Regions from separate parts of the Caballeronia sp. S22 genome, predicted to be linked through region 1. Evidence: predicted binding sites of a transcription regulator. Region 1 holds the regulator's gene; each other region holds the start of a gene.

Region 1 (3,982 bases):
TCGCAAGGCATTGCGCCAAGGCGCGAATCTCGCGCTGGATCTGAATGCCGAGACGCACGTCCTCGCGGTGGTGGATATGCGCTCGAGCATCGCGCAGAGCGCCGGACTGCTAACCGATATGGCCTGCGGACGCTTCGAAGAAGCCGCGCGCGACATTCTGCAGGAAGGCGTCGAATGGCTGCGCGAACGCGGTCTTCAGGCGCAGGGACATTTCGCGTTCGGGCATCCGATCGACGAGATCGCCGCGCTCGCCGAAAGCCTTCAGGTCGATCTCGTCGTGGTCGGGCATCGTTGCCGCAATGGTCTCGCGCGCTGGTGGATGGGCGCGGGCAACACGCCCTTGCTCGACCGCGTGAAGTGCAGCATTCTCGTGGCCGTCTGTCAGGCGGGTGAATCGGCGGAAGCGGAAGACGAAGCGGCTTACGCGGCCAAGCCCGTCAAGGCCGAAGCCGGCGCCTGATCGTCAGCCTCAGCCATTGAGATCGACCGCGACGAGCTTCCATGACACGAGGCCGTAGCGGTGAAAGATCGCCGAGTAACGCGCATCTCCGGCGCCGTGCTGATAGGTGACGACGAACGTGTTCAGGCTTCGATAACCGGCGGTGGTCTGCGGCGGTTCCTTGGGCGCCTGCTGCGCGGCCGTGACGCCCGAGGCCGGCGCGTTCGACGGCGTTGCCGATGAACCGTTTCCGGCTTGCGGCGGTTGCTCGCCCGGATCGCCGCGCGGCGGAATGCCGTTCAGAATCGCCGCGACGCCGTCCGGTGTCGCATATGAATCGACGAGAGGACCGACGAGCGCCGCACCTATCATCGCCCCGATGATTGCGAGCGGATTGCCGCTCTTTTGAATATCGACGCGGCGCGTGAGCAGCGCGCCGACCTGTTCCTTGAGGCTCGCGCGCAACGCGGGAAAATCGACGTACTGGTTGACGGTCTGCGCGTCGCGGGCATCGGCTGCGCGCTTCACGCGATTCAGCGCGATATAAGGTGACGCGTAAATAAAAGCGAGCGCCGCGACGAGAATCAGGACGACGAACGCGGTAGCGACAGAACGGGTAGTGCGGGACATGCGACGACGAAGCCTCTTTGCGAAACGTGAATTCGGGATTGACCACGCCGGCGCGCGATAAATCCCGTGAATTCACGTTCCACTCCGATTCAGGCGAGGATGCCGCCGGCGAGCCCCGCGTCTTCCTCCGCGATGCAACGGTCGATCATGCGCGACACTTCGTCGATCTTGCCCACCAGAATCACGCGCGATTGCCCGCGATAGACGCGCACCGGCGCGCGCTGTTCCGGCTCCGCGTGCACCGTGCTGCTCAGCGACACGCGCGCGAAAGCCGGCTGCCGGGAGGGCAGCGCGGGCATGTCGTCGAAGAGGTCGGGGGCGATTTCGGCGTGCGGCGTGCCGCATGCGATCAGCGTGCGCAGATGGCGCAGGCGGCCAAACTGACGGAAGGGCAGCAGACGGGCAAAACGTTCCATGATGACTCTCCAGACGATAGGACGCACCGCGGCGCACCGCGCACGGCGGCCGTCATGCTTGTTGTGTTTGAGCCGCCTCGACTGAGCGTTAAAGCGGTTGGTGAGGCTATCTTGCGATGTCAATGGGACATTTCTTGTCCCATTCTTATCTCTTTCTGAACGTGAGCGAACGATTTGCCCGCGCTTTTCGCTCCCCGCCCTTGCCGGACGGAGACTTCAGAACTCGCCAGAACGAATCAGGCCAACCGCGATGCCTTCCAGCGCGAAATCGCCGCTGCCGGAGCGCACGAAAATGTTCTCGTAGTCCGGATTCTCGGCGATCAGTTCGACGCCGTCCGGACGACGTTTCCAGCGTTTGACCGTGACGTCGTCGCCCAGACGCGCGACGACGATCTGTCCGTCCTTCGCCTCGGTGCGCTTCTGCACGGCAAGCAGATCGCCGTCGAGAATGCCGGCGTCGCGCATCGACAGGCCCCGCACTTTCAGCAGATAGTCCGGCTTGCTGGAGAAGAGCGCGGGATCGCATGCGTAATGCTGCGAGATGTGTTCCTGCGCGAGGATCGGGCTACCTGCCGCGACGCGCCCGACGAGCGGCAGCGACAATTGCATGATGCTCTGATGCGGCAGCGTGAACTGATGCGGCATTTCTTCGGAGCGATCGATCCGCGAGGCGTCGCCGAGCAGCCGGATGCCGCGCGACGAGCCCGCCGCGAGTTCGATCACGCCCTTGCGCGCCAGCGCCCGCAAGTGCTCCTCGGCCGAATTCGCCGAGCTGAAGCCGAGTTCCGCCGCGATCTCGGCGCGCGTCGGCGGAAAGCCCGTGCGGTCGATCGCGCGCTGAATCAGTTCGAAGACCTGCTGCTGCCGCGCGGTAAGTTTTGATGTCTTGGTCACAGGCTCTGGCCCCTGGTGCACTGTATGGATGGACAGTTGACTGTATTTTTATACAGTATTTCGCGCTTTTCAAGCTTTACTTTAAGTTCGCCCGCCCGCGGCAGCCGAGGACGCGTTTCACCGCCGCCGTCGCTTCTTCCACCCAGGAATATGCTTCTTAGCAGTTTTACGTATAAAAAAGTGAATAACGATTATTTCTAATCATATAGACGCCTCGATAGACTGATTCCGTCAATTCGATAAGACGGAGAACGGGGAATGCGAAGCATCAGATTGGGATTGGGCAAAGGCGCGCGGCGCGTGCTCGCGGCGGCGGCGCTGACGGCGGCGGGCGTCGGGCTGGCTGCGTCGGCGTTCGCGCAGACGTCGTTTCTGAACGTCTCCTACGACCCGACCCGCGAGCTGTATCAGGACTTCAATCAGGCGTTCGCGAAGAAGTGGAAGGCCGACACGGGCGAAACGGTCACTTTCAAGCAGTCGCACGGCGGCTCGGGCGGACAGGCGCGCGCGGTGCTCGATGGATTGCAGGCCGATGTCGTGACGCTCGCGCTCGCCTACGACATCGATGCGCTCGCGTCCAAGGGACTCGTCAACGCGGACTGGCAGAAGCGTCTGCCGGACAACGCGTCGCCGTACACATCGACGATCGTGTTCCTCGTGCGCAAGGGCAATCCGAAGCACATCAAGGACTGGGACGATCTGGCCAAGCCGGGCGTGTCGATCGTCACGCCGAATCCGAAGACCTCGGGTGGCGCGCGCTGGAACTATCTCGCGGCGTGGGCGTATGCGCAGCACAAGCCGGGCGGCAACGACCAGACCGCCAAGGACTTCGTGACGAAGCTCTACAAGAATGCGGGCGTGCTCGATTCCGGCGCGCGCGGTGCGACCACGAGTTTCGTGCAGCGCGGCCAGGGCGACGTGCTGATCGCATGGGAGAACGAGGCGTTCCTCTCGGTGAAGGAATTCGGCACGGACAAGTTCGAGATCGTGGTGCCGTCGGTGAGCATTCTCGCGGAGCCGCCGGTCGCGGTGGTCGACAAGGTCGTCGACAAGCACGGTACGCGCAAGCTCGCCGATGCCTATCTCAAGTATCTGTACAGCGACGAAGGACAGCAGATCGCCGCGCGCAATTTTTATCGGCCGCGTTCGGACAAGGTGCCCGCTGAACTCACGAAGCAGTTCCCGAAGCTGAAGCTCTACACCATCGACGACACGTTCGGCGGCTGGACGAAGGCGCAGAAGACGCACTTCGCGGACGGCGGCGTGTTCGATTCGATCTATCAGCCGCAGTAAGCGAAAGAGCGGGCGACGCGGCGCGTCAATGACGCCGGGCGCCCCGAAGCAGCGACGCGCCCAACCCCGGCGCAAGAAAAGGATCAATCAAGGATGACGACCCTCACATTCAAGAAGCCGAGCGCGCTTCCCGGGTTCGGCCTGACGCTCGGCATCACGGTGGCGTACTTAAGCCTCGTGGTGCTGATTCCGCTTGCCGCCACCTTCGCGAAGACCGCGACGCTCGACTGGGCGCAGTTCGTGCGCGCGGTTACGTCGCCGCGCGTGCTCGCGTCCTATCGGCTCACGTTCAGTGCCGCGCTCGGCGGCG
Region 2 (3,982 bases), on a different replicon from region 1:
GCCGGCTCCGAATACCAGGACTGGCATCGCGATACGCCGCCGCTTTTCGACGACGCGCCCGAGACGCCTTCGTTTCAGCTCGCGGTGAATTTCCCGCTCGTCGATGTCGATGAGCGCAACGGCCCGCTCGAAACGACGCGCGGCACGCATTGCATGTCGCGGGACGACGCGCTCGCCGGTCTGGAGGCAGGGCGCTTCGCCGCCGAGCAGGTGCCGATGAAAGTCGGCGACGTGATGATTCGCGATGTGCGCGGGCTGCATCGGGGCACGCCGAATCTGAGCGGCGAGCCGCGTCCGATGGTGGTGATCGGCTACAGCCGCGCGTGGTATTTCCGGCCCGAAGTGCATATCGACGTGCCGCGCGACGTGTTCGCCGAATTGCCCGCGCGCGCGCGGCGTCTGCTGCGTTTCAATCCGCTGGTCGAGAAGACGGCGCGCACCTTCGACGAAAGCTACCGGCAGTTTGCATATTGAGCGCCGCACTGTCCGATACGCTCGTCGAGTTGCGTTACGGCGCACGGCGCGTGCTGCTCGCGCCGCACGTGGGCGGCTCGATCGCGGCCTTCGACGAAACACGCGATGGCCGTTCGATCGACTGGCTGCGTCCCGCGACGCCCGCCGCGCTCGCCGCCCGCGATCCCCTCGGCATGGCGAGCTTTCCGCTGCTGCCGTATTGCAACCGCATCCGCGATGCGCGCTTCAGGTTCGACGATGCGCTCGTCGATCTGTCCGGCGATGGCAATGCCTTTGCGCATGCGCTTCACGGCAACGCATGGCGCTTGCCGTGGCGCGTGGGCGAGGTGTCGGAGTCGCGCGCGTGCCTGCATTTTTCGCACGAGCCTTCGAAGGCAGCAGCGCATCACTGGCCGTTTGCGTATGAAGCGACGCAGGAATTCGCGCTCGATGACCACACGCTAACGGTCACGATCTCCGCGCGCAACCTGTCCGATCGGCCGATGCCCTTCGGCATGGGCCATCATCCATACTATCCACGCACGCGAAACACACGCGTTCACGCGCGCGTCGCGGCGATGTGGCATAGCACGCCCGATCTGCTGCCGACGCATGCGGGAGCGCATCCGTGCGTCGATGCGATGGCGTCGAGAGAAGGCATGTCCGCCGATGCATTCGATCTCGACAACAACTGCGCCGGCTGGTCGCGCACGGCGACGATCGCGTGGCCGGACGAAGGGCGCGCGATCACGCTCGACGCCGAGACGCCGTTCGATCACATGGTGGTGTACGCGCCGGCGTCGCATCCCGATTTGCTGTGCGTCGAGCCGGTGAGCAACGTGGCGGATTGGGTGAACCTCGACGCCGACCACGCGATGAAGGGCGGCGCGGAGCTGAAGCCGGGCGAGTCGGTCATCGCGTCATTCGCATGGACGACTCGCTTCGGGTAGGACGATGTCCGCTTACTGACCGAAGAAGATGTCGCAGCGGGCCGCGTCGCGGCAGCTGCTCTGAGCGCGACCGCTTGCGGATGCGTTTGCGCCCGCGGCCATGCCGCCGTACGCGGCGTCATCGGTTTGGGCAGCGCGCGTTGCGATGGTCTGGTCCTGTTCGGGCGTGGCTTGCGACATGTACATCGGACGCATCGTCTGAACGAGTTGCTGCGCGTCGGCGGGCATGCCCTGAGCGTGTGCCGTGCCGACGGTGGCGACGATCGCGCACGCGGCCATCATCGCGAAGAGTTTTGGATTGACTTTTGCCTTCATGCTCCAGCTCCTTGAAACGAATGCACAAGCAGCCGGGAAACACGATTCTCGGACTCCTTGCAGCTTTATCGATGGATGGGATCGAGCGCAATGGCAAACTCGCCGCTACATGCTTCCCCCGACGCGACGATAGAAGACGCGTCGGCGCAATGAATAGCGCTCAGGGCTTAAGGTACGGCGATGCGGGAGCGGGAGAAATCCCTATCTCGTAGGGATACTTTGGTGGGGAGTGCCGCGGAGTGGAAGAAAAAGCGCGCTCGGTCTCACGAAGAGACCCGAGCGCGCTTAGGAACTGACTTCAATACGCTTAGTTTGACTTCCCGGCACCGCCACTCGACGCACCCGAGTCCATACTGCTCTTCTTGTTCTTGTGCATCTTGTTGCTGTGAGACGAGTCCATTGTGCTTGCGCCCGAAGCGCCCGACGTCGTGCCCGTCACACCGTTGGCGTTTGGCGTGCTCATGCCGGTCCCGCCCTGGCCAGCGCCGTTGCCGCCGGCCGTACCGCCACCGGCACCGCCGCCCGCGCCCTGCGCGAACGCTGCGCCCGACAAGCCCAGCATCAGTGCCGATACAAGCAGAGTTCTCTTCGCGTTTTTCATGGTGTCCTCCCGTTGATCGATGGTCTCGATGCGCACCGCCTCGCAAAATGCTGCGGTGTCACCGTTTGACTTGCGCAATCGCCGTGCCGCACGCGAGCGCACGCGGCGGCGGCGCGTCAGACCATGCTGCGGGAAGACGCGCGATAACTACGCAAGCGCCTCGTCACACCATTCGATGGCCCATGCCCGCGCGCAATGGACAGCATCCGATTCGCTCGCAAAGGAATCCAGTTCGCCGGATTCGAAAACTTCCACATGCGCCGTGTGTTCGTCCGGCAGATGTGTGATCTTCGCGTGGGCGTAGTAGCTGCCGTCCTGGTCGTGATGCGCGGTGCAATCGATATGGAACGTCTTGTAGTCGAATCGCATAAACGGGCTCCGGGAAGATGACTTGCGGGCAGGCGCGAAGCGTGCGCAAGCATATTTGCGTTTGACTCCTTACCTCTCGTGAGATACTGTATATACATACAGTATTATATTCAAGATGGATCTCTCCGAAAAGCTCGAAATCCTCGCCGACGCTGCAAAATACGACGCGTCATGCGCGAGCGGCGGCGCGCCGAAACGCGAGTCGCGCGGCATCGACGGCCTCGGCGCCAGTACCGGCTCAGGCATTTGCCACAGCTTCACGCCGGATGGCCGCTGCGTCTCGCTGCTCAAGATTCTGTTGACGAACTTTTGTCTCTACGACTGCCGTTACTGCATTAACCGCCGTTCCAGCAATGTGCCGCGCGCCCGCTTCACGCCGGATGAAGTCGTTAGCCTGACGCTGGACTTTTACCGCCGCAATTACATCGACGGCCTGTTCCTCAGTTCGGGTGTAATTCGTTCATCGAACTACACGATGGAGCAGCTCGGCCTCGTCGCGAAGACGCTGCGCGAGAAACATCATTTTCGCGGCTATATCCATCTGAAGACGATTCCCGATGCCGACCCCGGACTCATCGCGCAAGCGGGACGCTACGCCGACCGCCTGAGCGTGAATATCGAGTTGCCGACGGAAATCAGCCTCGAGCGTCTCGCGCCCGAAAAGAGCGGCCGCACGATCAAGCTGGCGATGGGCAATATCCGCGTCGCGCGCGAGGAGTCGGAAGCGGAGCCGCGCGCACCGCGTTTCGCGCCGGCAGGGCAAAGCACGCAGATGATCGTCGGCGCGGATGACACCGACGATCGCACTATCCTCGGCACCGCCGAAACGCTGTACGGCTCATATCAGTTAAAGCGCGTCTATTACTCGGCGTTCAGTCCGATTCCCGACAGCCCGTCCGGCGTGCCGTCGAAAGCGCCGCCGCTTTTGCGCGAGCATCGGCTGTATCAGGCCGACTTTCTGATGCGCGGCTATGGGTTCGCGGCCGCCGAGTTGCTCGCCGACGCCGGCAATCTGCCGCTTGATATCGATCCGAAGCTCGGATGGGCGCTTGCGCATCGCGACCGCTTTCCCGTCGATCTGAATACCGCGCCCGCGCGCATGATCGCGCGTGTGCCGGGCATCGGCATGCGCAACGCTAAGCGGATCGTCGAGTTGCGGCGCGCGCGGCGCGTGCGCTATCAGGATCTCGTAAAACTGCGCTGCGCCATGGACAAGGTGAAGCCTTTCGTCGTCACGGCGGACTACCGGCCGCCGCTCGGCGAGGCGCCCTCGGACAATCTCCGGCGCGCGCTC
Region 3 (3,982 bases), on a different replicon from region 1:
TGATGCGCTGATCGCGAAACACGAGCACGTGATGATCCAGATGCGCGCGGTGAATGCGCGAGAAATCGGCATTCGATAACGGCTTCGACAGATCGAGTCCGATCACTTCGGCGCCGAGCGGCGCGTCGAATTTGCGAATCTCGATGGATTGATCGGCGGCTTCGCCGGATGTGGCAAGTGAAGCGGGAGCAGTCTGAATCGTCACGGTCGAATCGATAACTTCGGGGAAGCTATCAATCTAACGCGCGGCGATTCAGCCGGCAACGAAGGATGCGAGCTTTCGTTATGCGCCGGTGCGATAAAGCCTTGTCGGAAGCGATACGACACGCCGATCTGCTCAGTCGCTGCCGGCGTCGAACGGCAATTCGACCTGCACCGGCTCGACGAAACCGCTTTCATCGCGCCCGGCGAGCGCACTGACGCGCACGCCGAGCAGCCTGATCCGGCGATCGAGCACGATGCGCTTCAGGCACTCGGTCGCGGCGCGGCGGATTTCGACGGGATCGGCGGTCGCGACGGGCACGGTCAGATCGCGCGTCACGGTGCGGAAATCGTCGAAGCGCAGCTTGATGCAAACCGTGCGCCCGACATAGCCTTTGCGCTGCAAGTCTTCGGCGACCCGCGTGCACAGACCCGTGAATTCCGCCGAGAGCGTCGCGCGATCCTGCTTCGGATGGAAGTCGCGCTCGAACGTGGTCTCGCGGCTCATCGACTTGGGCGTCGAGCTCACGACCACGGGCCGCTCGTCCTGGCCCTGCGCGATGCGCGCGAGCCACGCGGCATATGTGCCGCCGAAGTGCGTTTGCAGGAATCCGGGATCGGCGGCGGCGATATCGCCCACCGTCACGATGCCGAGCGACGCGAGCTTTTCGCTCGCCTTCGGGCCGATGCCGTTCACCTTGCGCGCGGCGAGCGGCCAGATGCGCGTCGGCAGGTCGTCCATGGTGAGGATGGTGAGGCCGTCCGGCTTGTCGAGCTCGGAGCCGATCTTCGCGAGCAGCTTGTTCGGCGCGATGCAGATGGAGCACGTAAGGCCGGTCGCGTCGTGCACGGCGTCCTTCATCCGCTGGCCGATATCGGCCGGCTCACCGGGAAGATCGCTGACGTCGATATAAATCTCGTCGATGCCGCGATTCTCGATCTGCGTTGTAAATGTCGCGACGGCCGCCTTGAACAGGCGCGAGTAATGGCGATAGGACTCGAAATCGGTCGGCAGGAGGATCGCGTCGGGCGCGAGCTGGGCGGCCTTCATCATGCCCATCGCGGAAAAGACGCCGAACTTGCGCGCCTCGTAAGTGGACGTGGTCACGACGCCGCGCCCCGCGTAGTCGCGCAGACGCCTGAATCGGCGCGAGCCGTCGGCAAGCGTTTCCGGCGTGGCGCTGCGGCCGCCGCCGACCACGACCGGCATGCCGCGCAGTTCCGGATAGCGCAGGAGTTCGACCGATGCGAAGAACGCATCCATGTCTAGATGCGCGATGCGGCGCGGTGCGGGTGCGTTTGCGGGAAACGGCGTGTCCATTGCGGCGATCAGAGTGTCGCCGCGCGACGAGACGCGCTCAAAGCGAAATCGACAGGAACGAACGCACCGAACATGCTGAGGCAGTGCCGCCAGGCAATAAAAATGGCTTACTGTACATCCATACAGTAATTCGCGCTAGAGCCTGCCAGTGCGCACGATTGCCGGCTCATTCCGGCGTGCGCTTTTCTGCCAGTGCGCGGCGGCAATCGTCGAACACCTGCCGCACGACATCCGATTGATAGTTGAGGTCTTCACTGTCGAGAATTTCCTCGACGGCTTCGCGCGCCCAGTCCGCTTCGAGCATCGCGCAATGCTGCGTGGCGATCTCGCGTGCGATGGCGGCGAGCTTCGCGACCGTGAGCCAGTCGGCGAGCCGCTGATGCCGGTCGAGCCATTTGTGCGCGGCCTGCACGTGAAACGAGGCGGCCGGCCAGTCGCCGTTCAGGTAATACGCGCCGAGACTGCCGCACGTGAGCCAGCAGAGCAACTCGACGCGGTCGCGGGCACTGAGGATACGAGACACATCGTTCATGGCGGCCTTCACGAGAGACGATCGACGAACGCGAATCACGCACGGCGTTTCGCATGGAAACCCGCACGTCACCCCTATAAAAGCACGATAGCACGGGATGGTGCGGCGCGGCAGTGCCTGCCCGCAGTGCGATCCGATTCACGGTGCGTTGGCGAACGCTTCGTCATGCGAAGAGCGGATTCGCGCATGAGAAGACGCTCGACCGAGCTCTCATTCCTTTCTAATTCGCGGGGCATAACCTGCTTTCCGTCGGCCCCACTCTTACCGGCCTTCTTTCAACGACCGGAGCACATCATGTTTGAACGTCTTTCGCAGTCCATCGACACCCTCTTCTCCATCCGCACGACGGACGATCTCCGCGACGCCTATCTCGCGTCGTCGAATGATCTCGCCGATCTCGAACGCCGCATGCGCCAGGTCGAAACGCAGGATCACGACTACAGCATGTACTTCTGCGGCGCGCTCGGGCGACACCACGATCAGCCATGAGCCGCGCCGCTCATGCAACGTGCGCTACTTGGCTTCCTCACGGCCCGCCTGCCCGAGCATCACGGTCCAGCCGAGGCCGCGCACGTTGCGGATCACGCCCGCGCCGAACTTCTTGCGCACCGAATGGATCAGCACGTCGACCGCGTTGCTCTCCACTTCCTTGCCCCAGCCGTAAAGGCGGTCTTCCAGTTGATCGCGCGAGAAGATCGTGCCGGGGCGTTCGAGCAGCGCGTGCATCAGCGCGAATTCACGCGCGGAGAGCACGCCCGAGGTCTCGCCGCAAGTGAGCGTGCGCTGATCGAGATTGAGGCAGATGGAATCGTCGCCAAGGCGCGAGACCGCGTAGCCCGCCTTGCGCCGCAGCACCGCGCGGATGCGCGCGAGCAGTTCGGGCATGTTGAAGGGCTTGAGCAGATAGTCGTCGGCGCCGAGGTCGAGGCCCTGAACGCGTGTGTCGACATCGTCGCGCGCGGTGAGGATCAGCACCGGCGTCGCATTGCCGGCCGTGCGCGCCTGCCGCAGCAACTCGATGCCCGTCATGCCCGGCAGGCCGAGATCGAGCAGCACCACGGTGTATTCGGCGGCGTCGAGCGCCTCGCGGCCCGCGTTGCCGTCGCGGACCCAGTCGACGGCGTAGTCCGCGTCCTTGAGCGCACGCATGAGGCTCGTGCCGATCTGCACGTCGTCTTCGATCAGGAGAATTCGCATGTTCCACCTCGCGGGTCGCGAGAATGGCGCGCGCCACGCGCCCGGAATGCGGCCGAAGGATATGAAACGCACGACCGGTCTTTTCGATTCTTTTCCGATCGATGACGATCACTTCGCGCCACGCAGCGAATGCATTGTAATCGGCGCAAAAGCGCGCGCAAATCCTTATGTGTTTAATGCCGGTAACGCGGCGTTTTCGGTGACTTCCTCGACGGGAAAGCCGATCGAAGCGACGATGCCCGAGTGCCCGTCGGCGCGGTTTCTGAGCGTGACGTCGCCGCCGTAGCGCGCGGCGATCGCCTTCACGATGGACAAGCCGAGGCCGCTGCCCTCCACGTCCGGGTTCGCACGGAAGAAGCGGTCGAACACGCGCGGCAGCAGTGCTTCGTCGATGCCCGGGCCGTTGTCGACCACATCGATCCACACCATGTCGCCGTCGCGCCGCATGCGCAGGTCGATGGTGCCGCCGTCCGGCGTATAGCGCACCGCGTTCGACACGAGATTCTTCACCGCCATGCCGATGTCCGTCTCCACCGCGCGCACGTGCGCATTCACCATTTCCTCCGCGCCGATGTCCATGCCGCGCGCGATGGCGATCGGCAGCACGTCGGCGACGGCGTCGGTCACCACTTCCGACAGCTCCACGCGTGCAAGCGGCGCGCCGTTCACGGGCGCATCGGCGCGCGCGAGCCGCAACAGTTGCGCGATGAGCTTGCCGCTGCGCGCGATGC

What was found. The regulator LexA, encoded in region 1, represses DNA repair genes until DNA is damaged. The targets are predictions, from matches to a motif close to ACTGTATNNNNATACAGT.
Region 2: the regulator LexA is predicted to act here: its motif matches at 2,774-2,791, upstream of ACEN42_RS31935 (putative DNA modification/repair radical SAM protein).
Region 3: the regulator LexA is predicted to act here: its motif matches at 1,632-1,649, upstream of dinB (DNA polymerase IV).

Annotation. Positions count from the first base shown of each region.
Region 1 covers NZ_OZ180035.1:1,839,798-1,843,779, reverse strand. Annotated here, with positions in the region: gene ACEN42_RS08610 (universal stress protein) at 1-460, shown strand, start outside; gene ACEN42_RS08605 (DUF2939 domain-containing protein) at 470-1,069, opposite strand; gene ACEN42_RS08600 (hypothetical protein) at 1,159-1,485, opposite strand; gene lexA (transcriptional repressor LexA) at 1,702-2,379, opposite strand; gene ACEN42_RS08590 (sulfate ABC transporter substrate-binding protein) at 2,638-3,672, shown strand; gene cysT (sulfate ABC transporter permease subunit CysT) at 3,766-3,982, shown strand, end outside.
Region 2 covers NZ_OZ180038.1:1,162,324-1,166,305, forward strand. Annotated here, with positions in the region: gene ACEN42_RS31910 (phytanoyl-CoA dioxygenase family protein) at 1-474, shown strand, start outside; gene ACEN42_RS31915 (aldose 1-epimerase) at 471-1,403, shown strand; gene ACEN42_RS31920 (hypothetical protein) at 1,416-1,718, opposite strand; gene ACEN42_RS31925 (hypothetical protein) at 2,026-2,397, opposite strand; gene ACEN42_RS31930 (hypothetical protein) at 2,467-2,688, opposite strand; gene ACEN42_RS31935 (putative DNA modification/repair radical SAM protein) at 2,804-3,982, shown strand, end outside.
Region 3 covers NZ_OZ180036.1:233,166-237,147, reverse strand. Annotated here, with positions in the region: gene ACEN42_RS16205 (TauD/TfdA dioxygenase family protein) at 1-205, opposite strand, end outside; gene dinB (DNA polymerase IV) at 338-1,522, opposite strand; gene ACEN42_RS16195 (hypothetical protein) at 1,689-2,054, opposite strand; gene ACEN42_RS16190 (DUF3563 family protein) at 2,349-2,543, shown strand; gene ACEN42_RS16185 (response regulator transcription factor) at 2,568-3,251, opposite strand; gene ACEN42_RS16180 (ATP-binding protein) at 3,417-3,982, opposite strand, start outside.